DNA from 2 places in the Paenibacillus rhizoplanae genome. Region 1 is predicted to be linked to the other one. Evidence: predicted binding sites of a transcription regulator. Region 1 holds the regulator's gene; the other holds the start of a gene.
The links. The regulator CtsR, encoded in region 1, represses protease genes until heat stress. The targets are predictions, from matches to a motif close to ATGGTCAATAAAGGTCAAACA.
Positions count from the first base shown of each region.

Region 2: clpP (ATP-dependent Clp endopeptidase proteolytic subunit ClpP) is a predicted target of CtsR. The motif match lies at 13,481-13,501, and genes of this name have one in related genera.

Region 1 covers NZ_JBHUKY010000103.1:426-16,503, reverse strand. The annotation lists gene cysS (cysteine--tRNA ligase) at 1-57, opposite strand, end outside; gene cysE (serine O-acetyltransferase) at 109-801, opposite strand; gene gltX (glutamate--tRNA ligase) at 1,319-2,782, opposite strand; gene ispF (2-C-methyl-D-erythritol 2,4-cyclodiphosphate synthase) at 2,841-3,329, opposite strand; gene ispD (2-C-methyl-D-erythritol 4-phosphate cytidylyltransferase) at 3,326-4,024, opposite strand; gene ACFSX3_RS31590 (PIN/TRAM domain-containing protein) at 4,125-5,213, opposite strand; gene ACFSX3_RS31585 (nucleoside triphosphate pyrophosphohydrolase family protein) at 5,425-5,820, shown strand; gene pssA (CDP-diacylglycerol--serine O-phosphatidyltransferase) at 5,989-6,726, opposite strand; gene disA (DNA integrity scanning diadenylate cyclase DisA) at 6,791-7,867, opposite strand; gene radA (DNA repair protein RadA) at 7,881-9,248, opposite strand; gene clpC (ATP-dependent protease ATP-binding subunit ClpC) at 9,468-11,936, opposite strand; gene ACFSX3_RS31560 (protein arginine kinase) at 11,973-13,037, opposite strand; gene ACFSX3_RS31555 (UvrB/UvrC motif-containing protein) at 13,066-13,587, opposite strand; gene ACFSX3_RS31550 (CtsR family transcriptional regulator) at 13,617-14,078, opposite strand; gene ACFSX3_RS31545 (GNAT family N-acetyltransferase) at 14,439-15,611, opposite strand; rRNA gene rrf (5S ribosomal RNA) at 16,046-16,078, opposite strand, start outside.
Region 2 covers NZ_JBHUKY010000041.1:8,307-24,384, reverse strand. The annotation lists gene ACFSX3_RS22285 (tetratricopeptide repeat protein) at 1-399, shown strand, start outside; gene trxB (thioredoxin-disulfide reductase) at 445-1,398, shown strand; TPP riboswitch at 1,448-1,554, shown strand; gene thiC (phosphomethylpyrimidine synthase ThiC) at 1,706-3,400, shown strand; gene ACFSX3_RS22270 (DUF1858 domain-containing protein) at 3,568-3,795, shown strand; gene ACFSX3_RS22265 (DUF438 domain-containing protein) at 3,810-5,072, shown strand; gene ACFSX3_RS22260 (ROK family glucokinase) at 5,274-6,224, shown strand; gene rapZ (RNase adapter RapZ) at 6,270-7,169, shown strand; gene ACFSX3_RS22250 (gluconeogenesis factor YvcK family protein) at 7,227-8,168, shown strand; gene whiA (DNA-binding protein WhiA) at 8,188-9,117, shown strand; gene ACFSX3_RS22240 (HPr family phosphocarrier protein) at 9,215-9,484, shown strand; partial or broken gene ACFSX3_RS22235 (GNAT family N-acetyltransferase) at 9,565-9,690, shown strand; gene ACFSX3_RS22230 (SIMPL domain-containing protein) at 9,785-10,540, shown strand; gene ACFSX3_RS22225 (PdaC/SigV domain-containing protein) at 10,815-11,918, shown strand; gene ACFSX3_RS22220 (GDSL-type esterase/lipase family protein) at 12,075-12,713, shown strand; gene clpP (ATP-dependent Clp endopeptidase proteolytic subunit ClpP) at 12,798-13,394, opposite strand; tRNA gene ACFSX3_RS22210 (tRNA-Arg) at 13,588-13,662, opposite strand; gene ACFSX3_RS22205 (sugar-binding transcriptional regulator) at 13,965-15,017, shown strand; gene gap (type I glyceraldehyde-3-phosphate dehydrogenase) at 15,134-16,078, shown strand, end outside.

The DNA.
Region 1 (16,078 bases):
CTGCGGTACAAATTCTTCCTTCGTGCGCGTCATTGTGTTGTATATGTGCAAAGCCATTCTTGTCCCAACCCTTTCTGTTGTCCCCGGATTCCTGAAATGCCGGTACCCTTAAATTTCGTAATCGCCGATATATTGCTGGCTTTCGAGCCGCCGCTGTTCTTGCTTCTGATTATCTTCAGTACCCATCCGTTCTCTTAGCTCCTCGATCTCCTTCTGCAGGAACTTGAGGGAATCGATCAGCGGGTCAGGCATCTTGGTATGATCCAGCCGGTCGGATACACGTTCTCCGTTACGCTTGACCACACGCCCGGGATTGCCAACTACCGTACTGTTGTTTGGCACTTCACGCAGCACAACTGCGTTGGAGCCGATATTGGAATTATCGCCGATTCTGAAGGAACCCAGTACTTTGGCACCAGAGCCGATGACTACATTGTTGCCGACGGTAGGGTGGCGCTTGCCCTTCTCTTTGCCGGTTCCCCCAAGTGTAACCCCCTGATAAATGATGACATCATCACCAATCTCGCAGGTTTCACCAATGACAATACCCATTCCGTGATCAATAAACAACCGGCTGCCGATGACCGCGCCCGGATGAATCTCCACTCCGGTCATGAACCTGCTGATCTGAGAGACGATGCGTGCCAAGGTAAACCAGCGGCGTTTGTAAAAAGAGTGGGCCGTCCGGTGTGCCCAGATGGCATGAAGCCCGGCGTAGGTGAAGACTACCTCGAACCTGCTGCGGGCGGCGGGATCATTGTCGAATACTGCCCGAATGTCCGACTTGATATGCTTAAACATCGCGGTTCCCCTCTTCTTTGAGATGCTATATTTCAAGTGGAAACGGCCTTGCAGTCCTTTTAAAGGACGGTACCGTTTCAGCAAGAAATAGAAGGATAATGTATAGCGTGAAACCTATACATTCTTATATTTCAACAAAAAACGCCCCTGCAGCATGATAGCTGCAGAGACGTTTAACCGCGGTCCCACTCTGCTTGAACATTCGTATACACTAGGGGCCGTCTAACTTCCCAGCCCCTGTATCCGGTGTTCCTCTTGGCGTCTGTAACGGCGACAGCCCGGCACAGTCTACAGTCCCGCACAGGGACGTTCAACCATGCAGCTCACAGGTGCATCTTCAGCGGCAGACAAATGAATAACTCCCAGCCTGCTAGGGCATTGGCCCTTAAGCGGTTATTCTCTCTGGTAATTGCCCTTATACGCCTACTTTTCCTGATCCCAGCTATTCTTATATTCTTCTATCTTAGCGAAAAGCCACAGAACTGACAAGGGTCTTCTCCCCTTGCATGTCCCTGCCCTAAGCGCCTTTGATTTGTGATTTCAGGCGTTCGATCACCCGGCTGCGGCCGAGCAATGCAATCGTTGCATTCAAATCACGGCCATGCATCTGTCCCGTAAGAGCGACACGAATCGGCATAAACAGCGCTTTGCCCTTATGTCCGGTCTCCTTCTGCACTTCCTTGATCAGAACAGCCATATGCGGAGCGCTGAAATCTTCGGCAGCCTCCACTTTGGCCAGAAATGCGGACAGCACTTCAGGAACCTGGGCTTCGGCAAGTACCTGTGCCGCTTCAGTCTCCAGCTCCAGATGGCTGCGGAAGAACAGCTCGGAGAGGCCAATAATATCCGACGCAGCTGTCATTTGCTCCTGGTACAGCGCAACCAGGCTCTCCGCCCAGCTCTGCTGCTCCTCACTCAGCACCTCAGGCAGACGGCCAGCCTTCTGCAAATGAGGAATGGCAAGTGCCGCGATCCGCTTGGGATCGGCATGCTTGATATAGTGATTGTTCAGATGCGCCAGCTTATTCGTATCAAATACTGCCGGGCTCTTTGACAGGCGGTCCGCCGTAAAGATCGAGACCAGCTCTTCCTTCGTGAAGATCTCCTCTTCTCCCTCAGGCGACCAGCCTAGCAGGGTAATAAAGTTAAACAGAGCTTCAGGCAGGTAGCCCAGCCGATCGTACTGTTCGATAAACTGAATGATCGATTCATTCCGTTTGCTCAGCTTCTTATGGTCATCGCCAACAATCAGTGTCATATGGCCGAATAGCGGAGCTTCCCAGCCCAGTGCCTCATAGATCATGAGCTGACGCGGGGTGTTAGAGATATGATCTTCACCTCGCAGCACATGGGAGATAGCCATCAGATGGTCGTCCACCGCTACGGCGAAGTTATAGGTCGGAATACCGTCCTTCTTCACGATGACGAAGTCGCCCATTTCTTTGGTATTGAACGAAATGCTGCCTTTTACGATATCATTGAAGGTATAAGTGCGGTCTTCCGGAACAAGGAACCGGATGCTGGCCACGCGTCCTTCCGCCTCGAAGGCCAGGCGCTGCTCCTCGGTCAAATTACGGTGTCTACCGGAATAACGCGGGGTTTCGCCCCGTGCCGTCTGCTCTTCACGTTCGGCCTCCAGCTCTTCCGCCGTGCAATAGCAGCGGTAAGCCAAGCCGCGGTCCAGCATATCCTGCCAGTAGACACGGTATAGATCCAAACGCTCAGTCTGGCGGTAAGGCCCGTATTCCCCGCCTACATCCACACTTTCATCCCAATCGATTCCCAACCACTTCAAATACTTCAGCTGGCTCTCTTCACCTTCTGCAATGTTGCGCTTAAGATCGGTATCTTCGATCCGGATAATGAACTTGCCGCCCAGATTGCGGGCGAACAGATAGTTAAACAAGGCTGTTCTGGCATTTCCGATATGTAAATGTCCCGTAGGGCTCGGTGCGTAACGCACCCGAACTTGATCCGCCATGGGTTTCCCTCCGCTTCATAATGGTTAAAATTAGGCATTTCCTTAAGCTAAAGCCATCTCACGATGATATCACATCTTGCAGCAGACAAACAATAGATTGGGCGGCAATTCCTTCTCCGCGCCCTGCGAAGCCAAGCTGCTCAGTCGTTGTTGCTTTTACATTCACCTTCGATACGTCAGCGTTCAGCGTGCGGGCAATAATCTCCGTCATCTGCGGAATATAAGGTGCCATCTTCGGTTTTTGCGCAATGATAGTTGAATCGATATTCCCCAGCCGGTATCCGCGCTCACGCGCAAGTGCCCATACCTGCTCCAGCAGCTTCAGGCTGTCTGCATCCTTGAAGGCCGGATCGGTATCGGGAAAATGTCTGCCGATATCCCCAAGGCCCAGTGCTCCCAGTATAGCGTCGGTTACAGCATGCAGCAGCACATCCGCATCGGAATGCCCCAGCAGCCCCTTCTCATAAGGAATCGTCACTCCGCCGATAATACACGGCCTTCCCTCGACCAGCTGGTGTACGTCAAATCCTTGTCCTACAGCAATCATCTGTGTTCCTCTCCCCTGCTTCTTACTGTGAATTCAGCGAAATCCAGGTCCTCCGGCGTCGTGATCTTAATATTCTTGTAGCTGCCTTCTACAACTGACACGGTAATGCCGCTGCGTTCCGCCAGACTGGAATCATCTGTACCAAGAAAACCGTCCCGCTCTGCCTCCTCATAGGCGGACAGCAGATCGGACAAACGAAAAGTCTGCGGGGTCTGAATCGCCCACAGACTTCGCCGATCCGGCGTTGACAGCACTTTGCCTTCACTGTCGACCTGCTTGATCGTATCCTTAACCGGTACTGCCAGCACCGACGCTCCGGCTGACTGCGCACGCTCGTAACAAGCCTCTATCTCGCTGTCCTGCACGAACGGCCTTACCCCGTCATGAACCATGACCCAATGGGTATTAAGTTCATCCAGTCCGCGGCGTACCGAATGCTGGCGCTGCGCTCCCCCGGTGATGACAGCAGCCACTTTATCCAGCTTGTAGGCTTGTACCCATTGCTTACAGCGATGCACATCCTCTTCCCCGGTGACAAGCACAATTTCGGAGATCCGCTTATGCCGCTGGAATACCTCCAGAGTATGCACGATAATCGGCTTGCCCTGCAGCAGCAAATATTGCTTGCTCTCTGCCGTTCCCATCCGGGTTCCTCTGCCTGCCGCTACGATAACGACGCCAACACTGTTTGACATGCTTTCGGCTCCTGTCTTTCTTTCACGTATACTCCCATCATAACGTGTTTGGCTGGCATTTCCAAGCCCGAAAGGGCGTTGCCGGAGGCCTTGGCTGAACTTATTGTGCTTTTTCCAGCAGCTTCGGTTTGGCAAAAATCATCCGTCCTGCCGATGTCTGCAGTACGCTCGTCACCAGAACTTCCATCGTAGTGCCGATATAATCCCGGCCGCCCTCCACCACAATCATCGTGCCATCGTCCAGATAGGCTACGCCTTGTCCATGTTCTTTGCCGTCCTTTATCACCTGTACAATGATCTCTTCGCCTGGCAGAACCACCGGCTTCACTGCATTCGCCAAGTCATTAATATTCAGTACTGACACTCCCTGCAGCTCACACACCTTGTTAAGGTTGAAGTCGTTGGTGACGACCTTGCCGTGCAGCACTTTCGCCAGCTTAACCAGCTTGCTGTCCACCTCCGAGATTTCCTCGAAATCCCCTTCATAGATCAGCACCTTAACGTCCAGCTCTTTCTGAATCTTATTCAGGATATCGAGCCCCCGGCGTCCGCGGTTACGCTTCAGCAGATCTGATGAATCCGCAATATGCTGCAGCTCCTCCAGTACGAATTCAGGAATAACAATGGTGCCTTCGATGAAGCCCGTTTTGCAGATGTCAGCAATCCGTCCGTCAATAATCACGCTGGTATCGAGGATCTTATGCTCCTGATTTCCGCGTTCCTCCGGTTCCGCAGAACGCGCCCAGCGTCCGGTATTCCAGAGCGAAGCGAGCTCCTCCTTCTTCTCCAGTCCGATCCGCAGACCCATATAACCCAGGGCAAGCGTAGCAGCTACCTGCAGCAGCTCCCCTGCTTTGCCCAGCCAGGCCATAACGGGATACAGCAGCAGAGACAGCAGCAGACCTCCCGTAAGCCCCGCTGCGCTTGCAGCAAGCTCATTCATCGGGATACGCGAGCAATACGCAACCGCCTCCCGCAGTTTTGAACTTGCCCATTCCGCGCATAAAGTCCCCGCAATCAGAAAAATAATGGCACCCAGCACCGCACACAAAACGCTTCCTTCCATAGGCAAGCTATCCTCCAGTTTCCCAAACCCAACCGGGAAGCCTCTTTCTGCCGCGTGATATAGCGAATAACCGGACCAGGCTCCACATAACCCGGCAAGCATCAAAATCATCTTTTTCCACATAACCTCGCACCTCCTTTTATTCATCCACCAATCCTCTATACCTCACCAGTATGTTCCAATTTTTAGGACGATAATCCAGAGGGCCGTTATTTTTTCTGTAAGCCCGAAATTCCCGGTCAGCTCTCTTGCCGTAAACCTCTATTTCTGGTTGAAAATGAGGGAGGCCCTGACATATAATGAACTCAATTACGAACCCAGGGGTGAATGGAAAATGAGCGCACCAAGTTTACAGGCCTTCCAGGATCAAGTCTCCGAACTGCTGCTCCGTCACCGTAGTCTTCTGGATGTAATGTCCAAGAACGGACAGAGCAGTGCTTCCGTCAATCGAGCCGTCGTCAAAGCCATTACCGAATGCGGCTGCATTCAGCTGCATGCCACCAAGCAGGTCTTCGAACCCACGTTGGGGCTAGAGCAAGCCAAGGAGCTTGCCGGAACCCACCTGGCAGGGGAGCTGTGCGAGAACTGCCGCGAGGTCATTGGCTCCGAGCTGGGGCGCGAGCTGTTCTACATGTCTGCGCTCTGCAATTTGCTTGCAATCAATATGGACGAGGTTGTGGCCAAGGAATCGCAGAAATGCGCAACTCTCGGATTGTTCAACTTGTCCTGAGCAGACCATTCGCGCTCTCCTTCATCCATTCCGCCAGTATGGGGGGGAACCATATACTTATACATCCCTTCCTGTAGACAGCAAAAAGGCATTGCACTCTCCTGATATTCAGGAAAGGCAATGCCTTTTTACTTACGGTCTATGAATGAGATAAGTTCTAAAGAAGGGCTAACCATTCTTGGAATGATATACCTTATCCTCCGTGCGTCTTCTGCGGCGGCGTTGCCGGCGGACCTTAAACAGTCCCAGGCTCTGCCTGAAGCCATACAAAGCGTACAGCGCAAGCAGTCCAAAGATCAGCTTGGCAATCTGCTCGGGGAAGACAACAGCAACGGCTACAGCTAGCACTATGACAAGAGGTGCGCCTACAACCGCTTTTTTGGGAAAACCAATCTTCTTGAAGTTAGGATACTTCACTGTGCTGACCATCAGATAAGAGAGCAGCAATGTAGCCACAATCATGAATGGTGCAGATACATCCTTATGGAAAAGTGCAAGCGTGGCGAGAACCCCACCCGCAGCAGGAATCGGCAATCCTACGAAATATCCGGGAATCCCCGGGCGGACATTGAACCGGGCCAGACGCAAGGCTCCGAATACTGGGAAGATCGCTGTGATCGTCCACCCCAGTGCAGGGTTCAACTCCTGCAGACTTGTCAAATACATAATCAGTGCCGGCGCTACTCCGAAAGAAACTACATCGGATAATGAATCCAGCTCCTTGCCGAATTCACTCTCACATTTCAGCGCACGGGCCACACGGCCATCCAGCCCATCGAGCAGCATCGCGATAATCACCATGATAGCGGCCATGCTCAGCTTACCGTCAAACGCCATCATGATACCAAACATTCCAAGCATCAGATTACCAATCGTAAAAAGACTTGGAATTGATTTTTGTATCATTTCTTCACCTCAGTTTTCCTACTTGTACTGCATGGGACTGCGACATTACGTGATTGTATGGTATTTACATTTGTCTGTCAATAAGAACTTGTTTCTGGAGCCGCTTCAGCCCATCCTGAATATTGCGTGCGCGGATCTCACCGATGCCGTCTACTTCATCAAGTTCAGCAATGCTTGCCTTCATCAGGTTAGGCAGCATTTCGAAGCGTTCCACCAAATTGTGAATGATCACATTCGGCAGCCTTGGAATCTTGTTCAGCAGGCGGTAACCGCGCGGAGTCACAGCTTCTTCGGAGGAAATGGCTGTCGAGGAATAGCCCAGCAAGCGGGCAATATGGTTGTCATCCATCAGTTCATCATCACTGCTGCGCTTCAGCCCGGCAATGATCTCACGGATCTTGTCCTCCTGCTCCACTCTTGCATAGTCTCTGTACAGAAGCCAGGCGTCTTCCTCAGTATTTCCAACCAATTCTTCCATCTGCATGCTGATCAGCCGGCCTTCATTGCCAAGCTCGTTGATGTAACGTTTAATTTCCATTTTGATTCTCAGAACCATCTCCACCCGCTGAATCACACCGACGACCTCCGCCACCGTTACAATCCCCTCGTATTCGGAAGCAGACAGGTTGGTCAGCCCTTGTGTCAGAACGGCTTTGTACTTCTCCAGGGTCTGAATCGCCTGGTTGGCTTTGGCCAGAATCGCACCGATTTCCTTGAGCGCGTAACGGATGGAGCCCTGATACAGCGTAATAATATTACGGCGCTGGGAAATGGAAACAACCAGCTTGCCGGTCTGCTTCGCTACACGTTCAGCCGTCCGGTGACGGATTCCTGTCTCGATCGAAGAGATGGAAGAATCGGGGATAAGCTGTGTGTTGGCGTACAGAATCCGCTTCAGATCCTCGCTCAGAATAATCGCTCCGTCCATTTTGGCCAGCTCGTATAAATAATTGGGCGAAAAATCGCAGTTAATGGAGAAGCCGCCATCGACAACCTCCATGACTTCCGGACTATATCCGACAACAATCAGTGCCCCGGTCTTCGCGCGAAGCACGTTCTCCAGCCCCTCCCGGAAGGGTGTTCCGGGTGCGGCCATTCTAAGCAGATCATTCATATTATCTAATGGATTATATTCTTTCATGTCCCTGTGCCCCCTAATCTAACGCGACCGCTAGTGCCTGTGCTACTGTGCTGACGCCTATAATCTGGATATCCTGCGGATGCTTCCAGCCCTTCAGACTCTTCTCGGGCATAATCACCCGCCGGAAGCCAAGCTTGGCCGCCTCCTTCACCCGCATCTCAGCGCGTGATACCCCTCTCACCTCACCGGTAAGCCCTACCTCCCCGAAAAACACATCATAAGGCTTGGTCGGAAAATCACGGAAGCTGGAGGCGATGCTGACGGCAACAGCCAAATCCACCGCCGGCTCATCCAGCTTCACCCCTCCCGCGACATTGAGGTAAGCGTCCTGATTCTGCAGGAACATGCCCATCCGCTTCTCCAGTACAGCAATGATCAGCGCCATTCTCTGATGATCCATACCTGTGCACATTCTGCGGGGCGAAGGGAAATGTGTCGAAGCAACCAACGCCTGCAATTCAACAAGAACGGGTCTTGTGCCCTCCATGCTGGCTACCACAGCTGAACCGGCCACGCCGAGCGGGCGCTCGGACAAGAACAGCTCTGACGGGTTCTCCACCTCGGTCAGCCCGATTTCCCCCATTTCAAAAATGCCGATCTCATTGGTGGAGCCGAAGCGGTTCTTCACCGCACGCAGCAGACGGTACGTATGATGGCGTTCTCCTTCAAAGTAAAGGACACAATCCACCATGTGCTCCAGCATACGTGGGCCGGCAATAGCGCCTTCCTTTGTTACATGCCCCACAAGCACTGTGGCAATTCCCCGGATCTTGGCGATTCGCATGAATCTTGTCGTACATTCCCGCACCTGTGCCACACTGCCCGGCGCACTGGTTACCTCCGGCATAAATACAGTCTGGATCGAGTCAATAACCAGAAATTGAGGCTGAATCTGCTCAATCGCTTCCTCGATACTCTCCATGTTCGTCTCACATAGAACGTACAATTCCGCAGACAGTGCTCCGAGGCGGTCGGCCCGCAGCTTAGTCTGCCGCACGGATTCTTCCCCCGAAATGTACAGAACGCGCAGTCCCTGAGTGGTAAGGGCATGCGAAGTCTGAAGCAGCAGTGTGGATTTCCCGATTCCGGGGTCGCCTCCAACCAGCACCAGCGAGCCGGGTACGATCCCTCCGCCTAGCACGCGGTTAAGCTCACCGATGCCCGTCAGAATACGCGGCTCCTTGTCACTTTCTATATTTATGATCGATTGCGCCTTTTCTTTACTCTGAAAAATAGGTGCATTCATGCCTTGTGTTTTGACGACGCTTTCCGTTTCCTCTACCATCGAGTTCCATTCCTGGCAGCCCGGGCACTTACCGAACCATTTCGGTGATTCGTAGCCGCATTCGGTACAGAAAAATTTTGTTTTAGGTTTAGCCATGTGCACTCCTTACCGTCCGAACTTGCTAAAATTGCGGATATTTTTCTCTTATTCAAAGTTTACCATTTCTGCACACTTAACGGAAGGACACTTAAGATCTACTTTTCATTTGCGTCTTCATTTAGGCATGTCTAGGTCATGCCTGATGGGCTGGTTACAAACAAAGCTCCCGCCCCTCTATACGGAGGAGCGGGAGCTTTGTTTCATTTTCCGGAACAATTATTCAGTTTCGACTGTTTTCTCCAGGGAGACCTCTGCCGGTGCTTCAACGGTGGTAACAACCAGTTCGCCGTTAACCTCATCAATGTTAAGGGAATCCCCCTTCTTGATGTTTCCTTTGAGCAGCTCTTCGGAGAGGCGGTCTTCGATATGCTTCTGAATCGCCCGGCGGAGCGGACGGGCACCGAAGGCCGGGTCGTAGCCCTCTTTAGCCAGGAATGCTTTGGCAGCATCCGTCAGCAGGAAATCTACATCGTGCTCTCGCAGACGCTTGCGCAGCTCCTCGGACATCAGGGTAACGATCTCGGCGATATGCTTCTCATCCAGGGAGTGGAAGACAATGATCTCGTCGATCCGGTTCAGGAACTCAGGGCGGAAGCTCTTCTTCAGCTCTTCCATTACCTTACCCTTCATATTGCCGTAATCGGCACCGGCATCCTGTACCGCGGTGAAGCCTAGAGTCGAATTCTTACGGATCGCTTGTGCGCCTACGTTAGAGGTCAGGATAATCAGTGTATTGCGGAAATCGACCACGCGGCCTTTGGAATCGGTCAGACGGCCGTCTTCCAGCACCTGCAGCAGAATGTTGAACACTTCAGGGTGAGCCTTCTCAATCTCATCCAGCAGGACCACGGAATATGGCTTGCGGCGTACCTTCTCCGTAAGCTGTCCGCCTTCTTCATATCCTACATATCCTGGAGGAGCCCCAACCAGACGCGAGGTGGAGTGCTTCTCCATGTATTCCGACATGTCGATGCGGATTACCGCATTCTCGTCACCGAACATCGCTTCGGCAAGTGCCCGTGCCAGCTCGGTTTTACCAACCCCTGTGGGTCCGAGGAAGATGAAGGAGCCCATCGGACGTTTCGGGTCCTTCAGACCCGCACGTGCCCGGCGGAGTGCCCGGCTGACAGCCTTAACGGCTTCATCCTGTCCAATTACTCGTTCATGAAGCAAGGACTCCATGTTCAGCAGACGGTCCGTCTCTTCTTCCTTCAGCTTGCTGACCGGAATGCCGGTCCAGCTGGCAACAACCTGTGCGATATCCTCAGGCGTAACCTGAGAATCGGTGCGGCCCTGCTTTTCTTTCCACTGGTTCTTCGTAGTATCCAGCTCTTCCCGAATTTTCTGCTCGGTATCGCGCAGTGCAGCAGCCTTCTCGAATTCCTGGCTTTGTACTGCGGAATCCTTCTCCTTGCGGATATCATCCAGACGCATTTCGAGTTCCTTCAGATTCGGCGGAATGGTGTAAGAATTCAGTCTTACCTTGGAGCCCGCTTCATCAATCAGGTCAATCGCCTTGTCCGGCAGGAACCGGTCCGGAATATAGCGGTCCGACAGCTTGACGGCTTCCACAATGGCTTCATCCGTAATCTTCACCCGGTGATGAGCTTCATAGCGGTCGCGGAGACCGAACAGGATCTGAACGGCTTCTTCCGGCGAAGGCTGATCCACGGTGATCGGCTGGAAGCGGCGCTCCAGGGCAGCGTCCTTCTCAATATATTTGCGGTATTCATCAAGCGTAGTGGCACCGATGCATTGCAGCTCACCACGGGCTAGAGCAGGCTTCAGGATGTTGGAGGCATCAATCGCACCTTCCGCACCACCCGCACCGATCAACGTATGAAGCTCATCAATGAACAGTACGATGTTGCCCGCTTGGCGAATCTCATCCATGATTTTTTTGAGGCGGTCCTCGAACTCACCGCGGTATTTCGTACCGGCTACGACAGAACCCATATCAAGGGTCATTACGCGTTTGTCGCGCAGGGTCTCCGGAATTTCATTGTTGATGATCTTTTGGGCCAGACCTTCGGCAATCGCTGTTTTACCAACCCCCGGTTCACCAATCAGTACCGGATTATTCTTGGTCCGGCGGCTCAGCACCTGAATGACACGCTCAATTTCCTTGCTGCGGCCGATCACAGGGTCAAGGTTACCATCCTTGGCATAGGCCGTCAGATCGCGCGCCAGGCCGTCCAGTGTTGGTGTGCTAACGTTCGCCGGAGCTCCGCTGTGGCTGGAGGTGGCTTCACTGCTGCCCAGAAGCTGCAGTACCTGCTGGCGTGCCTTGTTCAGGCTAATGCCGAGATTGTTCAGCACACGAGCTGCTACACCCTCTCCTTCACGGATTAGACCGAGCAGGATATGCTCTGTTCCCACGTACGTATGACCCAGCTTGCGGGCTTCGTCCATGGACAGCTCAATCACCTTCTTGGCACGAGGAGTATAAGCGATGTTGGTCGGTTGCTCCTGACCTCTGCCAATCAGCGTTTCCACTTCATCCTGTATCTTCTCCAGACCTAGACCCAGTCCGATCAGTGCCTTAGCGGCAATGCCGTCTCCTTCACGAATCAGTCCGAGCAAAATATGTTCTGTCCCAATGTTGTTGTGTCCCAAACGTACGGCTTCTTCTTGCGCCAGCGCCAGCACCTTTTGTGCGCGTTCCGTAAATCTTCCAAACATCATATCTCCTGCACCTCCACGGATAATATATATCTATAATTAATGTTGTGATCCCAATGTCTCCCGGAGCAGCTTCGCCCGGTACATATCGCGTTCGGTGGAAGTCAGCTCGTCACCGAACAGCTTTTGCAGAAAACCAGTCTGGGTCTTGACATTCAACTCATTGAGCACTGAAATCGACGGCCCTTCCAGAATTCCAAGGTCCACACCAAGCCGCAGATCGGAGAGCCGCTGTGCGGACTCCTTAAGCTCCATCACTGCCGCATAGGACAGAATTCCGTAGGAACGTTTAATGCGGTCCGTAATCCGGAGAGCAGAGTCGACCAGCAGGCGTTCACGTGCATTCCGTTCATGCTCTATAATCTGGGTGACTACGCTGTGAAGATTCTCGATGATCTCATTCTCGGTCTGTCCCAGCGTAATCTGGTTCGAGATCTGAAAGATATTCCCTACTGCTTCGCTGCCTTCACCATAAATTCCTCTAACGGTAAGCCCCACCTGATTGACTGCGGACAAAATGCGGTTAATCTGATGAGTCATCACCAAGGCCGGCAGATGGACCATAACCGAAGCTCTCAGCCCTGTGCCCACATTGGTGGGACAACTGGTCAGGTAACCTCTGCGGTCATCAAAGGCATAATTCACAGCAGCCTCAAAAATATCGTCGATGGCAGTTGCCCTTACCCAGGCTTCTCTGACCTGCAATCCGGGGAACAGACACTGAATGCGGAGATGATCCTCCTCATTGATCATAATGCTGACCGACTCGTCCTCATTAAGAATGACTGCTCCGCCTTTGGAATCATCCGCCAGATTAGGACTGATGAGATGCTTCTCGACCAGTACCTTTTTATCCAGCTCATCCAGCTCATCCAGTCTCAGCAGCTCAAAGTTGCCGAAATCTGCAGAGGCTTCACCCTGAAAAACGGGGGCAAGCAGGTCCAGCACCTCTTCGGACTGCTCTCTTGAGGCAAGCAGCGGGAAGGGCAGATGCTCCAGATTACGTGCGATTCGCATACGGCTGCTGATTACAATCTCAGAATGACTGCCACCGCAGCGCATCCAGTCACTAAGTGCTTGTTCGGTAAACCGGAGACTTGACATGTCCAATCCCCCCTATATATCAAAGACTTTACTCTTGTGGCATTTCTTTTTCAAGCTTGCGGATTCTGTCCCTCAGCTCAGCTGCGGTCTCGAACTCCTCCTGCACAATACTCTGCTGCAATTCCTGCTTCAGCTCATCAATCTGGCGTTTGCACATGATCTGTGCACCTGCACGCTTGGGAAGCTTGCCGACATGTGCCGTACTGCCATGCACCCGTCTGAAAAGCGGGTCGAGCGTACTATCGAAATACTTATAGCAAGAGCTGCAGCCAAACCGTCCAAGCTTGCTGAACTGTGAATAGGTCATGCCGCAGTTTTCACACTGCAGACCCTGCACATTTTGCGCTGCTGTTTTGCCCTTGCCCGAGCCTTCCAGATCAAGGAGACCGGAAAGCAAGCTGTGGATAGAGAAGCCTCCCGCAGTCCCGGGAATCAGTTCACCCTTCTCCCGCGCACAGCTTTCGCAGATATGAAACTCCGTCTTCTCTCCGTTCACAATCTTCGTGAAGTGGAGTGTAGCCGGTTTGACGCCGCATTCCTGGCATAGCATGAGCGGTGTCCCTCCTACCATTTGACAAATTATTTGCCTAATAAAGAGATTAACATAGCCTTCATAAGCTTGGCACGAATCTCATCCCGGTACGGCAGATTAACCGTCAGGCATTCCCGGGAAACCGCGGACCGCATCAGACACGCTTCACGTTTGGAGAGGAAACGGGCCTCCTCCAGCTGATAAATCAGCCCTTCGGCACAATTCTGATCAATATCATTCCCTATTGTGGAGTTCAGATGTGCATACAAGGCCACATTCTGAGGCAGCTCATAGCGCTGAATCCGGATATATCCGCCACCGCCGCGTTTGCTCTCCACGACATAACCCTTTTCCAATGTGAACCGTGTACTAATGACGTAATTGATCTGAGACGGGACACAGGAGAACTGGTCCGCCAGATCATTGCGCTGAATTTCCACCGTACCTTCGGGACTTTCATGCAAAATACCTTTCAGATATTGTTCAATAATATCGGAGATATTACGCATCACTCATCCTCCAGTGTGTAAGCATTGGGTAAATCTGTACTGCGCCAACGCCTGCCGTCCAGACATGCTCTTAAGAATTTAACCCGGGCAATGCATTAAGAATCGGCTGTGATCGCCTATGCACTGCGCTTTTCTCTAAATGTTACATTCCTGAGAACGATGAGCTCGGGGCCGCGTTGACTTTGACTTTCTTTGACTTTTTCATATTATAACATATTCTCACTGAATTCCAAGGGGTTACTCTTATTTTTTACTTTTTGGCGGCATTGTATTCCAGTTCCCTTTACAGATCACTGAATTGAGACGTTATGTATAGGAAAGCTCCTCCGCTTCCAAGGGAAGGGGAAGAGCCGTTCTCTGTCAGAAAAAATCGAATAATGCCGTCTCGGCCTGCGGAATCAGCGCTTCAAGCCAAGCTGTCGCCTCAGCAGTCCCCGATAATTGTCCGTACCTGGCTGCCTGATGTGGACGTTTATATCCCATCAGCAGCACAGTAAGCGTACCGATACTGCATTCAAGGTCAGCCTCTGACCGCTCGCCTTGAATCTGGGTAAACGTTGCTTCCCCCTGCTCCGACACATTCCACCGCCATAACCCGTTGTTCCAGGAAGCATGCTTATCTTCAATATAAAGCAGCCGTTCACGGTCACCCTCCGGCACATTGAAGGTCATATTCTCCACAAAAGCCTTAGCATTGACAATACGTGCCATGAAGTATGGATAATTCTCCTGCGCAATCCGCGGATCGGGGAGAAGGAAGGGAAGTATGTCATCAGCAGGCACCAGCTTCAGCTGTGCGGCTGTAAGCATGGAGTCATGGTTGGCAAGAAAGGTCCACAAGCCCTGGCGGGCCAGCTCATTCACATAGATAAATTCATCAATGATCAGCTCTTGGTTCACTATTTTATACAGCACATATCCTTCCGGTTCACCCTGCTCCGAATAAAACACACCTCTGTGCGTATCCTCATCAAGCACTCTTTCTTTCCACCATTGCTCTGTGCGCAGGAGCGTGCCGTTATACCGCATGGCAAATGTATTGTACAACTGCTGAAATACTGCAATATCAGGTGTCCCGCGCTTCACAGTGCCTTGGATCTCCGTCTTCTGCGGGAACTTCCCTACAGGAATGGTATACTTCTTATATTCACAGTAGATCTCCCAGCCAAATTTACGGTAAAAAGGAATCAGGAACGGATGCAAAAAGGACAACGTTTGACCGTTCTCATTCATTGTCTTCAGCGCATGGGTCAGCAGATGGGCTACATACCCCTGCCGGCGGTTCTCCGGCCAAGTCGCGACACCGGCAATTCCCCCCATGGAAACGGGTCTGCCCTGGATACATGCCTGTAGCGGAAGAAGCGTCAGTTGTGCGCCTATTCCATCTCCTTCAAAAAGCCCCCATATCTGGTCCGGCTTAAATTTCTCCCTGGCGCGTACCCGGTCTTCCCCGGACACCTTGTACTGAAAAGCATATTCGGACAAGCTCAAGCTGTCCTCAAATTCTTCGTTCCGTAATTTCCTAATTTCCATTCTGCTCACCCCGTTAATATTTCATAGAAATCGCGACAATTATTGCTTATTAGAGAGTATAACAAGCAAATCGTCCGGATGCTAACGAGGCGCCCCGAATCGGCTTTAACACACAAGTTATCCACAGCTTTTGTACAACAAAATAAAAAACCGGAAAGAGTTTCTTCCGGCAAAAACGAGTTATCCACGAATAGCAATTATCTATCCACATTATTCACTTTTTATCCACAAAATCGGTGTATTACTTATGTTTTTTCTTGACTCATCCCTTGAATTATGCGTTATACCCCCATCTTCCGGGGATAGATTCGTTCCTGAAATTGTATCCACATGTGTGCAACTTTTCTGCACTTACCGAAATCTATCCACAGCTTTTCCACAGGCTTGTCTGCACGCAAAAAAACCACTGTCGATTGCTCGACAATGGCTCATGTGCTTGGCAACGTCCTACTCTCCCAGGACCCTTC
Region 2 (16,078 bases), on a different contig from region 1:
GGCGAAGAGCAGGAGCCTGCGGCTGCTCCCGCCTCCAAGGGGACGCTGCCGGAATGGAGAGAAGACTGGCAGCGGATTATGGATCATGCAGCGGCCATGATGGACCGCAGGTATGATGCGGTCCAGAAGAAGGATGCGGAGCATATCTGGAAGCAGTTCATCGGCAGCCTGTACCCGGATGTACCGCTGTTCCGCAATGACGGCGGCTGGTGCGCTGCACTGGAGTATCTGACGGCCCGGCTGCATGGACAGCCGGTTACGTTCCGTGAGGCTGCCCAGCGTTATGGAGTGTCGGTCTCGATGGTAAGCCGTTATGCACGGCGGATTGACAGCGAATGTGATATACGGGCGATGCTGCCCGGAACCGGCGGCTTATCGCCGTCCACCACCCGTATTTAAGCATTGCTGCTGTAAGACAAACCTACTTGTAAGGAGGCCAATGTAATGTACAAAACGATTGTAATCGGAACAGGCCCGGCCGGGCTGACTGCCGCGATTTATCTGGCGCGTGCGAACCTGAGCCCGCTGGTAATTGAAGGCTTGCAGCCGGGGGGACAACTGACAACGACGACAGAAGTGGAGAACTTTCCAGGCTTCCCCGAAGGGATTCTGGGTCCGGACCTGATGGACAATATGCGCAAGCAGGCAGAACGCTTCGGCGCTGAATTCAAGAATGGCTGGGTGGAGTCCGTGGACTTCTCACAGCGTCCGTTCAAGGTAACAGTGGACGGAATGGGTGTATTGGAAGCGGAGTCGGTCATTATTTCAACCGGGGCCTCTGCAAGATATCTGGGTATCCCGGGCGAGCAGGAGAATGTGGGACGCGGGGTCAGCACCTGTGCGACCTGTGACGGCTTCTTTTTCCGTAATAAAAAGATTGTCGTCGTCGGCGGCGGGGACTCCGCTATGGAGGAAGCCAGCTTCCTAACCCGCTTTGCGTCCAGCGTAACGCTGGTTCACCGCCGTCCCGAGCTGCGTGCCTCGAAGATTATGCAGGACCGGGCGCGTGACAACAGCAAGGTCACCTGGGCCTTGAACCGCACACCGGTTGAAGTAACGGTAGGAGAGACCGGAGTGAAGGGCCTTACGGTGCTTAATAATGAGACAGGTCTGACAGAGCTGGTAGAGGCAGACGGCGTGTTCGTAGCGATTGGACACACACCGAATACAGCCTTCTTGGGCGGGCAGATCAACACGGATGCCAATGGTTATATCGTGGTCAATCCGGGTACCACCGAGACCAACATCCCCGGTGTATTTGCCTGCGGCGATGTGCAGGATACACGTTACCGTCAAGCGATATCGGCAGCGGGAACCGGCTGTATGGCCGCCATGGATGCTGAGAAGTTCCTGGAAGGCACGATGGTGCACGACTGGAGCGAATCGCTGGACAAATAACGGGTTTACAAGAATTACCCACACAGTTAAAATGTATTTAATTAGATAAGATACCCACTAGGGGAGCCTGAATAGGCTGAGACGGGAAAATTGAATTCCCGGACCCTTGAACCTGATCTGGATCATACCAGCGTAGGAAAGTGGAGTCGGACCTTTTTTGAATACAGTCTTATTTGGCTGTTCCTTTAATAAAGCCGCTCCAGGTGGAGCGGCTTTTTGATTTGCAAGAATCTATAGATTCTGCGGCTCAATCTGCTGCGTGACCTCTTATCTGATGGGTGTACAGAGCGAAGAGGAGGAGATTGAAATGGCAGGAATGGTCAAAAACGAAGAGGTGGATCTTTCCGGATTCCCGGCAAGCCGTAAAGTGTATGTGGAGGGCTCACGCCCGGATATCCGGGTTCCGATGCGTGAGATCAGCCTCAGCAGAACCGAAGGCGTTGCCGGGGAAGAGGAGAATGCTCCGCTGCGTGTCTATGACACAAGCGGCATGTACACGGATGCAGCAGAGGAGACCGACATTCGGAGGGGGCTGCCGCCGCACCGTTCAAGCTGGATCGCGGAGCGTGGCGATTCGGAGGAATACACCGGAAGAGCCGTCCGGCCGGAGGATAACGGAATCCGCAGGGAGGGGGCCTTGGCAGAAGCTTGTTCAGGACTGAGCCGGAATCCCCGGCGGGCCTATACAGGCGGTAATGTGACTCAGCTGCATTATGCAAGGCAAGGAATTATAACACCGGAAATGGAGTATATTGCGATCCGCGAGAATACCCGGCCGGAGTTCGTAAGGGATGAGGTTGCCTCGGGCCGCGCGATTATTCCGGCCAATATAAATCACCCGGAGAGTGAGCCGATGATTATCGGCCGTAACTTCCTGGTGAAGATCAATGCAAATATCGGAAATTCTGCGGTCACTTCTTCTATAGAAGAGGAGGTGGAGAAGATGCGGTGGGCGACCCGCTGGGGGGCTGATACCCTCATGGATCTCTCCACCGGCTCCAAGATCCATACCACCCGGGAGTGGATTATCCGCAATTCTCCTGTGCCGGTCGGTACAGTGCCCTTATACCAGGCGCTGGAGAAGGTGAACGGCATAGCCGAGGACTTAACCTGGGAGCTCTACCGTGACACGCTGATTGAGCAGGCGGAGCAGGGGGTGGATTACTTCACCATTCATGCCGGAGTGCTGCGCCGCTATATTCCGCTGACTGCCCGGAGAATGACCGGCATCGTGTCCCGGGGCGGATCGATTATGGCCGCCTGGTGCCTGGCCCATCAGCAGGAGAACTTCCTGTACACACACTTCGAAGACATATGTGAGATTATGAAGACGTATGATGTGGCCTTCTCGCTGGGAGATGGCCTGCGTCCCGGTTCTATCGCTGATGCCAATGACGAAGCTCAGTTCGCCGAGCTGGAGACGCTGGGAGAGCTGACGGCGCTTGCCTGGAAGCACGATGTTCAGGTTATGGTCGAAGGTCCGGGCCATGTGCCAATGCACAAGATCAAGGAGAATATGGACAAGCAGCTTGAGATTTGCCACGAAGCCCCTTTCTACACCCTCGGTCCGCTAACTACGGATATTGCACCCGGCTATGATCACATCACGTCGGCCATCGGGGCAGCGATAATCGGGGGGCTTGGAACGGCAATGCTGTGTTACGTTACACCTAAGGAGCATTTAGGCCTGCCTGACAAGAATGATGTGCGCGAAGGAGTCATTACCTACAAAATTGCTGCACATGCCGCAGACCTCGCCAAGGGACATCCGGGTGCGCAGGACCGGGACAACGCGCTGTCCAAGGCGCGGTTCGAGTTCCGCTGGCGCGACCAGTTTCATCTCTCCCTGGACCCGGAAAGGGCGCAGGCGTATCATGATGAGACCCTGCCTGCGGAGGGGGCAAAGCAGGCGCATTTCTGCTCGATGTGCGGCCCTAAATTCTGCAGCATGCGGATTTCGCATGATATCCGTAATTCCCATAGATGGAGCAAATCGCTCTAACATAGCTGCTAATACAGCGGAATCGTAACATTCTCAGACTATCTCCCGAGCTGAAAGGCTGGCGGGGATAGTCTTTTTGTAGTTAGTGATTACAATCACAATTCACCTCTGTACCCTATGCTAAGCTGGTGTTGAGAAGAATTCTCATTAGTGAGGTGTGCAAAAGGATGAGCAAAGCGTTGAAGCTGGATGAATCGGTCTTTGAGCTGGTAAGCAGGCACCCGGAAATTGTTGAGATCATGGTGGAACTGGGTTTTCGTGATATTACGAAGCCTGGAATGCTGCAGACTGCAGGACGATTCATGACCCTGTCCAAAGGAATGAAATTAAAGAAAATAGAGCTGGAAACCGTTCGGCTGGCCTTTCAGCAGCATGGTTTCGAGATTATAGAATAGAAGGAGAGATTACGATGAGCGAACTGATTAATAACCGCGAGGTCGATGTGCAGGAACAGACACGCCGCCAGGCTATGCTGAGAGAGATCATCAAGGAGCTGCATGCGGGCAAAAGCGTGGAGGAGGTTAAGGCGCGTTTTGAAGAAGCGGTAGGCGATGTTACGGTGGAGGAAATCTCCGCCATGGAGCACTCCCTGATGACCGAGGAAGGCATTCCGGTAGAGGAAGTACAGCGCCTCTGCTCCGTGCATACGGCAATCTTCAAGGGCTCGATTGAACAGATTCACCGTTCTTCTAAGCCCGAGGAGCAGCCCGGTCATCCCGTGCATACGTTCAAGCTGGAGAACCGCGAGATCGAGCGTCTGGTCAACTTCCGGCTGGAGCTGCATGCGGATAAGTTCAAGAAGAACGCCAGTGATGAGATTATTTTCAAGCTGCTGGAGGACCTGAGTCTGTTGCTGGATCTCGACAAGCACTACAGCCGCAAGGAGAATCTGTTGTTTCCTTACCTGGAAAAGTACGGCATTTACGGTCCTACGAAGGTAATGTGGGGAGTCGATGACGGAATCCGCAATATGATCAAGGAAGCCAAGAAGGCGCTTAGCGCCTATGGCGGGGACAGTGGGCAGATTACAGCCGCACTGGAAGAGATCATTAAGGAAGTCAATGAGATGATCTTCAAGGAAGAGAATATTCTGCTCCCGATGGCGCTGGATAAGCTGACTGAGGATGAGTGGGTCAAAATCGCCCGCGAAAGCGATGAAATCGGCTTCTGCCTGACAGCGCCGGACCAAGAATGGATACCGGAACGTGCGGCGGAGCCTGAGGGCGCCGGTGTTCCGGCGGAAGAAGGGGAAGGTCTGTCCCCGCAGGGCTTCATCCGGTTCGAGACCGGGCTGCTGTCGCTCCACCAGCTTGAGACGCTGATGAATCATCTGCCGGTCGACCTCACCTTTATCGACGAGAACGATGTCGTCCGCTACTTCTCGCATGGCAAGGAACGAATCTTCGCCCGGACGAAGGCCGTCATCGGCCGCACCGTGCAGAACTGCCATCCGCCGCAAAGCGTGCATGTTGTTGAGAAGCTGTTGGCTGATTTCAAGGCCGGAGTGAAGGATGCCGAGGATTTCTGGATTAACATCAAGGATAAATTCATCTATATCCGTTATTTCGCTGTGCGGGATGCAGACGGCCGTTATATGGGGACGCTGGAATTCACCCAGAATATCGCACCAATCCGGGCCCTTGAGGGCCAGAAGCGGATTTTGTCCGAATAGCATTAAGGTATCTGGCACCCTACAATAGAAGAGAATGAACGGACTTTCTTGCCTGCCTGGTGAGAAAGTCTTTTTGTTAACAAATAAGAACTGAAGCCCATTGCCCCGGGTGTATCGCCTTTCCTTGACCGCAGGGGAGCCTTCTATTATAGTGGGTACGTAGGATTAACTATTTTAGCATAGAAAAAGGTGGCTTGTAACATGTCTGAACTTATCTACGTTGGCGTGGATTTAGGTGGTACCACGATTAAGGTTGGAATCTGTAATGCCGAGGGAAGCCTGCTGCACACTTACGAGGGTCCGACAGGGACTGCGGATGGCGCTGAGGCTGTCATCGACAATATCGAGAAGTATGTACGCCAGATTGTTGAAGACTCTCCGTATTCCTGGGACCAGCTGGCCGGTGTGGGAGCCGGACTCGCCGGATTTACGAATATTCGTGAAGGCATCATCATCCTTGCGCCCAACATAGGATTTAGAGATGTGCCGATCCGTTCCATTCTGGAGGGTCGTCTGAACAAGCCAGTCAAAATAGACAATGACGCCAACGTGGCTGCACTGGGCGAAGCCTGGAGCGGTGCCGGACGCGGCATAGAGAATTGTGTCTGCTATACGCTCGGAACGGGTGTCGGCGGCGGTATTATTATTAATGGTAAGGTGTATCAGGGCTTTGCCGGTCTGGCCGGCGAGCTTGGACATATCTCCGTGGTGCCCGATCTGGAAGCGATCCAGTGCGGCTGCGGGAACATGGGCTGTTTGGAAACCGTTTCCTCAGCGACAGGCATTATCCGCATGGCGAACGATGCTGTAGCACGCGGGGACCGTACCTCCTTGTCCACCGTTGAAAGAATCGCCGCGAAGGAAGTATTCGATGCCGCCAAGGCAGGCGATGAGGCTGCGCTGCGGATTGTGAACCGGGCGGCCTTCTATCTGGGCAAATCGATGGCTTCCGTTGCTGCTGTTCTGAACCCGGAAGTATTCATCGTCGGCGGAGGGGTCTCCAAGGCAGGCGATATTCTCTTTGATGAAGTCCGCCGGGTGTTCGCTAAGCTGGCGCCTGCACCGCTGCAGACCGGAGTTACTATTGTGCCTGCAGCACTTGGCAATGATGCGGGTATTATTGGAGCGGCTGGTCTGCTGCTGCGTTCTTAAAAGACTGGAATTATTCATATACTAATCTTAGGGAGGGATGCTGTAATGACCGACCTCGAGCATACCTTGCCTGCTCATGCCACCCTAATTATCATTACAGGCATGTCGGGTGCGGGCAAGACGATTGCTGTGCAGAGCCTGGAGGATCTGGGGTTCTTCTGCGTGGATAATCTTCCGCCTGTGCTAATCCCGAAATTCGCTGAACTGATTGAGCAGTCCAAGGGTAAAATCGCCAAGGTGGCGCTGGTCATCGACCTTAGAGGCCGGGAATTTTTCACCGCCCTGTCGGAATCTCTGGCCTACATCAAGGATGAGTCAACGATCGGGTGTGAGATCCTTTTCCTGGACGCCACAGATTCAGTGCTTGTACAGCGATACAAGGAGAGCCGGAGGCATCATCCGCTTGCTCCCAAGGGCATGCCGCTGGATGGCATCCGCATGGAGCGCCAGATGCTGGAGGAGCTGAAGAATTCAGCTACCCTGTGCCTGGATACCAGCAGCATGAAGCCTGCCCAGCTCAAAGAAAAAATAGTGTCACGCTTCTCCCACCTCGGGAAAAGCACCCTCTCGGTTAACATTACTTCGTTTGGATTCAAGTATGGGATTCCGATTGATGCCGATCTGGTGTTCGACGTCCGCTTCCTGCCTAATCCGCATTATGTGGATCAGCTGCGGCCCAAGACAGGCCAAGACAACGAGGTGTATGACTATGTGATGAAATGGCCTGAAACGCAGACCTTTCTGACCAAGCTGCTAGACATGCTTCAATTCCTTATTCCGCAATACCGCAAGGAAGGCAAATCGCAGATTATTATCGGTATCGGCTGTACCGGCGGCAAACATCGTTCGGTAGCGATAGCTGAATATCTGGGCAAAATGCTGGGGGTTAGTGAGACGGAAACGGTAGCAGTCAGCCACCGGGATTCTGAACGCGACCGGCATTGATGAGAGAAGGGATGAATAGTGGCTGAAGAACAAGGAGAGCGTCCGAAGATTGTCGTGATGGGCGGCGGTACCGGACTCTCCGTAATGCTCCGGGGGCTGAAGGAGAAGCCGCTGGATATTACAGCGATCGTAACTGTCGCAGATGACGGGGGAAGCTCCGGAATTCTGCGCAGTGAGCTGCAGATGCCGCCGCCCGGGGATATCCGCAACGTACTTACGGCTATGGCTGACGTTGAGCCTCTGATGGCGCAGATTATGAAGTATCGCTTCAGCAGCGGAGAAGGCTTAGCAGGACACAGCCTGGGCAATCTGATTCTGGCTGCGTTAACCGACATATCCGGGGATTTCGTTACGGCAGTCCGGGAACTCAGCCGGCTCTTCGCTGTTCGCGGCCGGGTGCTGCCTGCGGCTGGAGAGGCCGTAATTCTGCATGCCGAGATGGCGGATGGCACGCTGATTACCGGCGAATCCAAAATTCCGGAGGCGGGCGGCGTCATCAAGCGCGTGTTCCTGGAGCCAGTGGATGTAGAGCCGCTGCCGGAGGCACTGGAGGCTATCCGCAACGCAGACGCTATTCTGCTCGGTCCGGGCAGTCTGTATACCAGCATTCTACCGAATCTGCTGGTGCCGAAGCTGGCAGAGGCCGTAGTGGCTTCAGAGGCGATTAAGATTTTTGTATGCAATGTGATGACCCAGCCGGGCGAAACGGATAATTATACAGTTAATGACCATCTTCAGGCGGTATATGACCACATTGGGCTGCATCTGTTCGATTATGTGATCGTGAATGACGGAGAGATCCCGGAGCAGGTTCAGCTCAAATATGCTGAGAAGGGCGCCCGTCCGGTGCAGCTCGACCGCGAGGCCGTGGACGGCAACGGTTATAAGGTGATTGCCGATAAACTGGTATTATTCAAAACCTATTTGCGGCATGATACAGATAAGCTGAGTCATCATATTTTCCAGCTGGTGCAGGATTGGATTAACAGAAAGAGTTAACATGAAAGAGGTGAGCCCCTTGTCTTTTGCGGCCCTTACCAAAAAAGAGCTGACGATGGTCGAGAGCCCGCCCTGCTGCGAGAAAGCAGAAATGTCAGCGCTGATCCGAATGAATGGTACGGTGCAGCTTTCGAGCAAAAAGGTGGTTCTCGACATTTCGACGGAGAACGCCGCGATTGCAAGGCGGGTATATTCTTTGCTTAAGAAATATTACCAGGTCCATATCGAGCTGCTCGTGCGTAAAAAAATGCGTTTGAAGAAGAATAACGTCTATATTGTAAGAATCCCGAACCAGGTCCAGGAGATCCTGAAGGATCTGCGGATTGTCTCTGAGGGCTTTATTTTCACGGACGGGATTGATGAGGAGATTGTCGGCAAGAATTGCTGCAAGCGTGCCTATCTGCGCGGGGCCTTCATGGCCGGCGGTTCGGTGAATAACCCGGAGGGCTCTTCGTATCACTTGGAAATCGCTTCCATGTATGAGGAGCACTGCAAAGCGCTCGTTGAGCTGGCTGGTGAATTTCACCTGAATGCCCGCTGCATAGAACGCAAAAAAGGCTTCATCCTATACATCAAGGAAGGCGAGAAGATCATCGAATTCCTCAGTCTGATCGGCGCTCATCAGGCGCTGTTCAAATTCGAGGATGTGCGGATCATGCGCGATATGCGCAACTCGGTTAACCGGATTGTGAACTGCGAAACGGCCAATCTGAACAAGACGATCAGTGCGGCGGTACGCCAGATTGAGAACATCAAGCTGCTGCAGCGCGAGGTGGGTCTGGAAAGCTTGCCGGATAAGCTGCGGGAGGTTGCCGAAATTAGACTGGCTCACCCGGATATTAACCTCAAGGAAGTCGGGGATATGCTGGGCGGGACAGTCAGTAAATCGGGTGTGAACCACCGTTTGCGCAAAATCGATGAGCTGGCGGACAAGGTCCGCGGCGGCTGATTATTTTTTTTCTAGTGCGGTATGCGTTATAATGATATAATATTATAAAATTAATGTGAAATTTTTGGGCAGATCTCAAATAGGGGGTAAGCGTTTCATGACAAAGCACCCGGTAGTTGTTCGGTTGAAGACGGGGCTCCATGCTCGGCCGGCAGCATTGTTTGTGCAAGAAGCTAATAAGTTTTCGTCGGAGATTTTCGTGGAAAAAGACGATAAAAAAGTGAACGCCAAGAGTATCATGGGCATTATGAGCCTTGCGATCAGTTCCGGTACGGAGATTTATATCAGCGCAGACGGCGCAGATGCGGAACAGGCTGTAACCGCTTTGACCAGTCTGGTAAGCAAGGAAGAGCTCGAGAATCAATAAATGTTACACTGTTTTACCGAAAGCCCTTAGGGGCTTTTTTTCATATCAGCTTAGTGGTGAGGAGAGGTATGGGATGCAGCTGCAATGCCATCAACACCGCATCGGAACGGACAATCCGCAGGAATGGCGGTATCGAGGATAGCGAATATATAGAGGAGGACGGAAATGTCATCCGGCGGTTCTGGATCGGGACGGGGAAGAAATAAAAAATAAATATCGTACATCGCTCATGCAACTTTTACCATGCTGTCCCGTCTAGAGGGTAATAACACTTAAACGAATCGAAAGGAGATGGCAAGCATGAGAAAATGGGGTAAATCGATTGGGTCGGTACTGTTGGCAGCGAGCTTGATGATTGGAGGAATGGGGTTGAGCGGAGTGGTGAAGGGTCCTGAAAAGGCTTACGCCGACGAGGTGCAGAAGAATATTGTGAACGTGGTAGGCAAGGGCGAGCTGTCGATCAAGCCGGATATCGCGTATCTCTCCATCGGGGTGAGCACCACTGCCGATACCGCGCAAGAAGCGCAGAAAGGCACAGCGGCGAAGATCACCAAGCTGAACGCCCTCTTCAAGACCACTTGGGGCATTGCGGACAAGGACATTCAGAGCACCCAGTTCTACGTACAGCCTAATTACACTTACAGTGAGAAGGACGGCCAGAAGGTAAAAGGCTATAACGCCCAGCACACCCTGCAGGTATCCTACCGGGATCTGACGAAGGTCGGACAGTTGCTGGATGCTGCTTCTGCAGCTGGGGCCAACAACATCGGCAATGTGCGGTTTGCCATTGAAGATCCATCGGCTTTTGAAGCCCAGGCGATTGAGAAGGCTATGCAGAATGCAGATGTCAAAGCATCTGCTATCGCCAAAGCATCCAAGCGCGGACTGGGTCAGGTAGTCACTGTCGTGCAGAGCGATGACGGGAACCATCCGGTAGTCTATGCTGAAGCGGCCTCTGTACAAAAGATGTCCATGGATAACAATGCTGGCAGCTCTGTTGAGCCCGGGCAGGTTAAGGTCACTACCCAATTGAGTGTAACGTATGAACTGAAATAAAATGTTTTCTAAGAAGCGCTTGCTCTGCTGTTATAGCGGGGCAGGCGCTTTTATATAATTATATGAATGTATATATATGCACATATGCGCTATGTAAAGCTCTCAATTTGTTTAAATTGAGGTAACAGGATCTTTAGATAATCACGGCAAACCTTAAGAAACTGTAAGGCGGATTGTAACATCCCCCGCGCGTTCTTTTACTATAATAGGAACAGTGATACGAAGGAACACACATCATGACTAATCATACCACCAGGTGGAAGGGGAAATAACAATGAATTCGAACTCAAAGAAATACATGCGCAGATGGGGTGCGGGGATGCTCGCAGCAGGAATCCTGCTAGGAGGCACAGGAGTACTTCAGGCAGGCATTACGGAAGCTGCTCCAGCGGCCGCACAGGTCAAGGCCAACTCCTCTTCAGTAGTACTGAAGGTAAACGGTAAGGCCGTAACGCAGACCGGGATTGTTCAAGAGGGAAAAGTATGGGTGCCGGTAACCTTCCTGCGCGATGCGCTGGGGATGCCGCTCTCTTATGATAAAGCGGAGAAGACCTACTCCATAGGAACAGGTACTGCGCAAATGAAGCTGGCGAACATGGATTACGGCATTATGATCAGTGTGAACAACTATTATATCGGCGAATATCAGGGCAAACAACTGAATAACCGGCTCTATGTACCATTCGAACTGTTAAGTGATTACATGGGCTATAAAGGGGACTGGAGCGCAGCTACAGGACGGCTGAATGTAATGAAAAAAACGCAGAATGCCATAACGATCAAGACTGTGAGCTATGTGAAGGATCATAAGGATGCGCCAATCAAGCTGGATTATCCGCAGGTCAGTGGCCTGGCAAGTGCAGAAGCAGAGAAGGCAATCAATGATCTGATCAAGCAGACCGTTCTGAGCTATGCGAAGGATGCTGAGGATCAAATCTCCAAGCGGTCGAAGGATGACCGGCCGTATGAATTCGAAGGCGGTTATGTGGTCACGTATAACCAGGATGGCGTGCTCAGCCTGATCACTAATCAATACGGGTATACCGGCGGTGCTCATGGGATGACTTACCGCAATGCCTTCACCTTCTCGCTCAAAGACGGTAAACGCCTGCTGCTGGGCGACCTGTTCGGGGCCAACCCTAATTACAAGAAACAGCTTAATGCCAAGCTGGCCACCGAGATCAAAGCTAACGGAGGATATCTGGGCGGGTTCAACGGCCTGAATACCGAGAAGTACTTCTATCTAAAAGACGGCAAAGCGGTGCTCTTCTTCCAGTTATACGAATACACTGCATATGCCGCAGGCTTCCCGGAATTCACCTTCGGCTTCAAGGAATTGTTGCCGGATGGAAGCAGTCCGTTTGCAGCGCTGAAATAATAAATTCGATTATCCAGGATGCCCTTGCATCTCCTCCGGGAGAAGCAGGGGCATTCTTCATGTGCAGGGCCTATTCAGCCTGCCCTGCCGTTACCACTTCACCCGGTTGTTCATAAGCTATAGGAGGCAAGCAGCTTATAACGGGGAGGGAAGGTTATGGTCTATGCCTATACGGCTATCGGAGATTCACTCACAACCGGCTTCGGGGCGCTGCCCGGGAATGGTTTTGTCCCCATCTACCGCCGGATGGCGGAAGTGAGGCTGGGCACGCCGGTGGTGCCGGCGAATCTTGGCGTTAACGGTCTGACTACCGGGGGACTGAAGCAGCGGCTGAGGACCTCTAATGTCTACCGGGCAGCAGTGAAGGATGCGCAGATCATTACGATGTCCATTGGCGGCAATGACTTGATTAAGGCAGCCCGGGCAGCGGGGCCCAGGCCCGGTGAATTCCAGGGCTTGCTGCAGCAGGCGCTCCGGGATTGCAAGCGCAATTACAGCGACATCATGGGCACCCTTACACAGCTCAAAGCAGGTACACGCAGCCCCTATATCATCCGGTTGGTAGGCCTCTACAATCCATACCCTCAGGTGGACGAAGCAACAGAATGGGTACGGCAATTTAACCGCTATGCGTCAGGCTACAACAGTAATAACGTAGGTTTTGCTTCGATATATCATGAATTTGCCGGTAATGAGCGGGGGCTGCTGTTCCTGGACCATATTCACCCGAACGGGAGAGGCTACCGCGTAATCGCAGGCAAGCTGGATGCCCTGGGGTACGGGGGCTTGAGGTAGCTCATGTATAGGCATAACAAAAAGGCTGCAACGGGACCTGACCGGTCTGTTGCAGCCTTTTTGTGTATTCATTGGAGCGGGTACTTATACGCCTGTTGGCAGGGTCTTCTCAATTACCTTGTCCACGATGCCGTATTCAGCAGCGTCTGCAGCGCTCATGAAGTAATCGCGGTCGGTATCCTTCTCGATCTTCTCAATCGGCTGGCCCGTACGTTCGGACAGAATACGATTCAGCTTCTCACGCAGCTTGATGATGCGGCGGGCGCGGATTTCGATATCCGAAGCCTGGCCCTGAGCACCGCCGAGTGGCTGGTGAATCATGATTTCGCTGTTCGGGAGGGCGAAGCGCTTGCCCTTGGCGCCGGCGTTCAGCAGGAACGCTCCCATGGAAGCAGCCATACCTACACAGATGGTGGAGACATCCGGCTTAATGTACTGCATTGTATCAAATATAGCCATACCCGCTGTGATGGAACCGCCGGGGCTGTTTACATACAGGTGAATATCCTTATCCGGGTCCTCGGCAGCCAGGAAGAGCATTTGTGCGATGATGGAATTGGCTACCACGTCATTAACCTCCGTTCCAAGGAAAATGATGCGGTCCTTCAGCAGGCGGGAATAGATGTCATAAGCGCGCTCACCGCGGTTGCTCTGTTCTACTACCATAGGAATATAACTCACGTGGAAAACCTCCTTGAAATTGGTGCTTCGAATGTGTTCATTTTTACTGTTACCGTATTAACCACATGATAAACAAATTCAAACAAAAAGTCAAAGAAAGTCAAACTTACTTTCAAAAAAAAGAGCCCTTAAGTGGGCTCATTGGTTAAATATAATATAATCGTCACTAAATTATGTACAAACTTGAAAATAATGGCGCGCCCGCCAAGAATCGAACTTGGATCTCAGGCTTCGGAGGCCTACGTCATATCCATTGGACCACGGGCGCAACAGAAATTATTATAATACACATCCCGGATAAAAGCAATGTGTATTAAGCATCCAGCAGGAAATAGTTTTTCTCTATTTCATAAAGATAGGTGAAAGACATGGAGAAGAGCGCCTCCAGCCTGTAGATCGCCGGACAAGCCCATGTATAAGATGAAAGCGGGCTGAGAATTATAGTCTCGGAACACTTGCACTCGGCGTCAGTTTTGGGTAGAATAAGGGTGGGACTTAAAAAGTTAACCCGGGACATTTTGAGACCATGAACAAGGGATAAGAGAAAGACGAAGTTGCAGGAGTGAAAGCATGCGTAATCTATTGGAAATCCAAAAGCAGCTTCTGCCTGATCTCATGGAAACCCTTAAGAGACGGTATACGATTCTACATCAGATCATGCTGTCCGATATTATTGGGCGCAGAACGTTAGCCGCATCGCTTGATATGACCGAGCGGGTGCTGCGTGCCGAGACGGATCTTCTGAAATCGCAGGGGCTCATTGAGATCGAGAGCGTCGGTATGCGCATTAGCGATGCCGGTCGCGGACTGCTTGACCTGCTGGAGCCGATCGCCAAGAGCCTATTCGGCCTGGATGATCTGGAAGAGAAAATTCGTACTACGTACGGTCTCACCAAAGTAATTGTGGTACCTGGCGATTGTGAGACATCGCCGTTCACCAAGCGTGAACTGGGGCGCGCAGGCTCCAAGGCACTGCTCAGCGTCCTGCGCAGTGACGACACGATTGCCGTCACCGGCGGATCAACCCTGGCCGAGATGGCCGATCAGTTGAGCCCGCCGCTCCCCCTTTCCTATAAGGACGCCTGGGTCGTTCCGGCGCGTGGAGGACTGGGAGAGAGCATGGAGATACAGGCCAACACCATTGCTTCAACCATAGCCAAGCGGATTGGCGCCAATTACCGTCTGCTGCATGTGCCCGATCTGCTTAGCGGAGATGCTTATCAGTCGCTTGCGCAGGACTCCAATATTGGAGAGATTGTACAAATTATCCGCAGATCGCGTATTATTGTACATGGAATAGGTGATGCCATTGAAATGACCCACCGCCGCAAGCTGGACTCCGGGACGATCTCAGAGATTCAGGGCGAGGGCGCTGTAGCCGAATCCTTCGGATACTATTTCAATGAGGACGGCGAAGTGGTTCACACTATGCTGACCATGGGGCTGCGCCTGGAAGACATTATCCGTACAGAAGTCGTTATCGGTATTGCCGGAGGCAAACGCAAGGCGAAGGCCATTCATGCGATGCTGCGGTTCGGGCAAGAGGATATTCTCGTCATCGACGAGGCGGCTGCTGTCGAAATCGGTAAGGAAATCGACACACAGCTACAAAAGGTCCTATAGATTCCATTAAATGGGGCGCGCGCAAAGGGTTTATGCATTATACTTAACATTGTTGTCTTGACGAGCCTTACGGCCTGTCTTGAATAAATAAAACGAAATCTAGGAGGAACTATTCAATGAGTGTAAAAGTTGGTATTAACGGTTTTGGACGTATTGGACGCCTTGCATTCCGCCGTATTCAAAATGTAGAAGGTATCGAAGTGGTAGCAATCAATGACTTGACTGACGCTAAGATGCTTGCTCATTTGCTTAAATATGATACAACTCAAGGTAAATTCCAAGGCGATGTTGAAGTGCATGACGGCTTCTTCAAAGTTAACGGTAAAGATGTTAAGGTTCTGGCGAACCGCAACCCTGAAGAACTTCCTTGGGGCGAGCTTGGCGTTGATATCGTTCTGGAATGTACTGGTTTCTTCACAACTAAAGAAGCCGCTGAGAAGCACCTGAAAGGCGGAGCTAAGAAAGTAGTTATTTCCGCTCCAGCTACAGGCGACATGAAGACAGTTGTGTACAACGTTAACGATGACATCCTTGACGGTTCCGAAACTGTAATCTCCGGCGCATCTTGCACAACGAACTGCCTGGCTCCTATGGCCAAAGTTCTGAACGACAAATTCGGTATCATCGAAGGCCTGATGACTACTATCCACGCTTACACAGGTGACCAGAATACTCTTGATGCTCCACACGCAAAAGGCGACTTCAGACGCGCCCGCGCTGCTGCTGAGAATATCATCCCTAACACTACCGGTGCTGCTAAAGCCATCGGCTTGGTTATTCCAGCCCTGAAGGGCAAACTTGACGGTGCAGCACAACGTGTGCCTGTAGCTACAGGTTCCCTGACTGAACTGGTTACTGTTCTGGATAAGAGCGTAACCGTTGAAGAAATCAATGCAGCCATGAAGGAAGCTTCTGACCCAGAAACTTACGGCTACACTGAAGATGAAATCGTATCTTCCGACATCAAGGGTATGACTTTCGGTTCCCTGTTCGATGCAACTCAGACTAAAGTACTGACTGTTGGCGACAAACAGCTGGTTAAAACTGTTGCTTGGTATGAC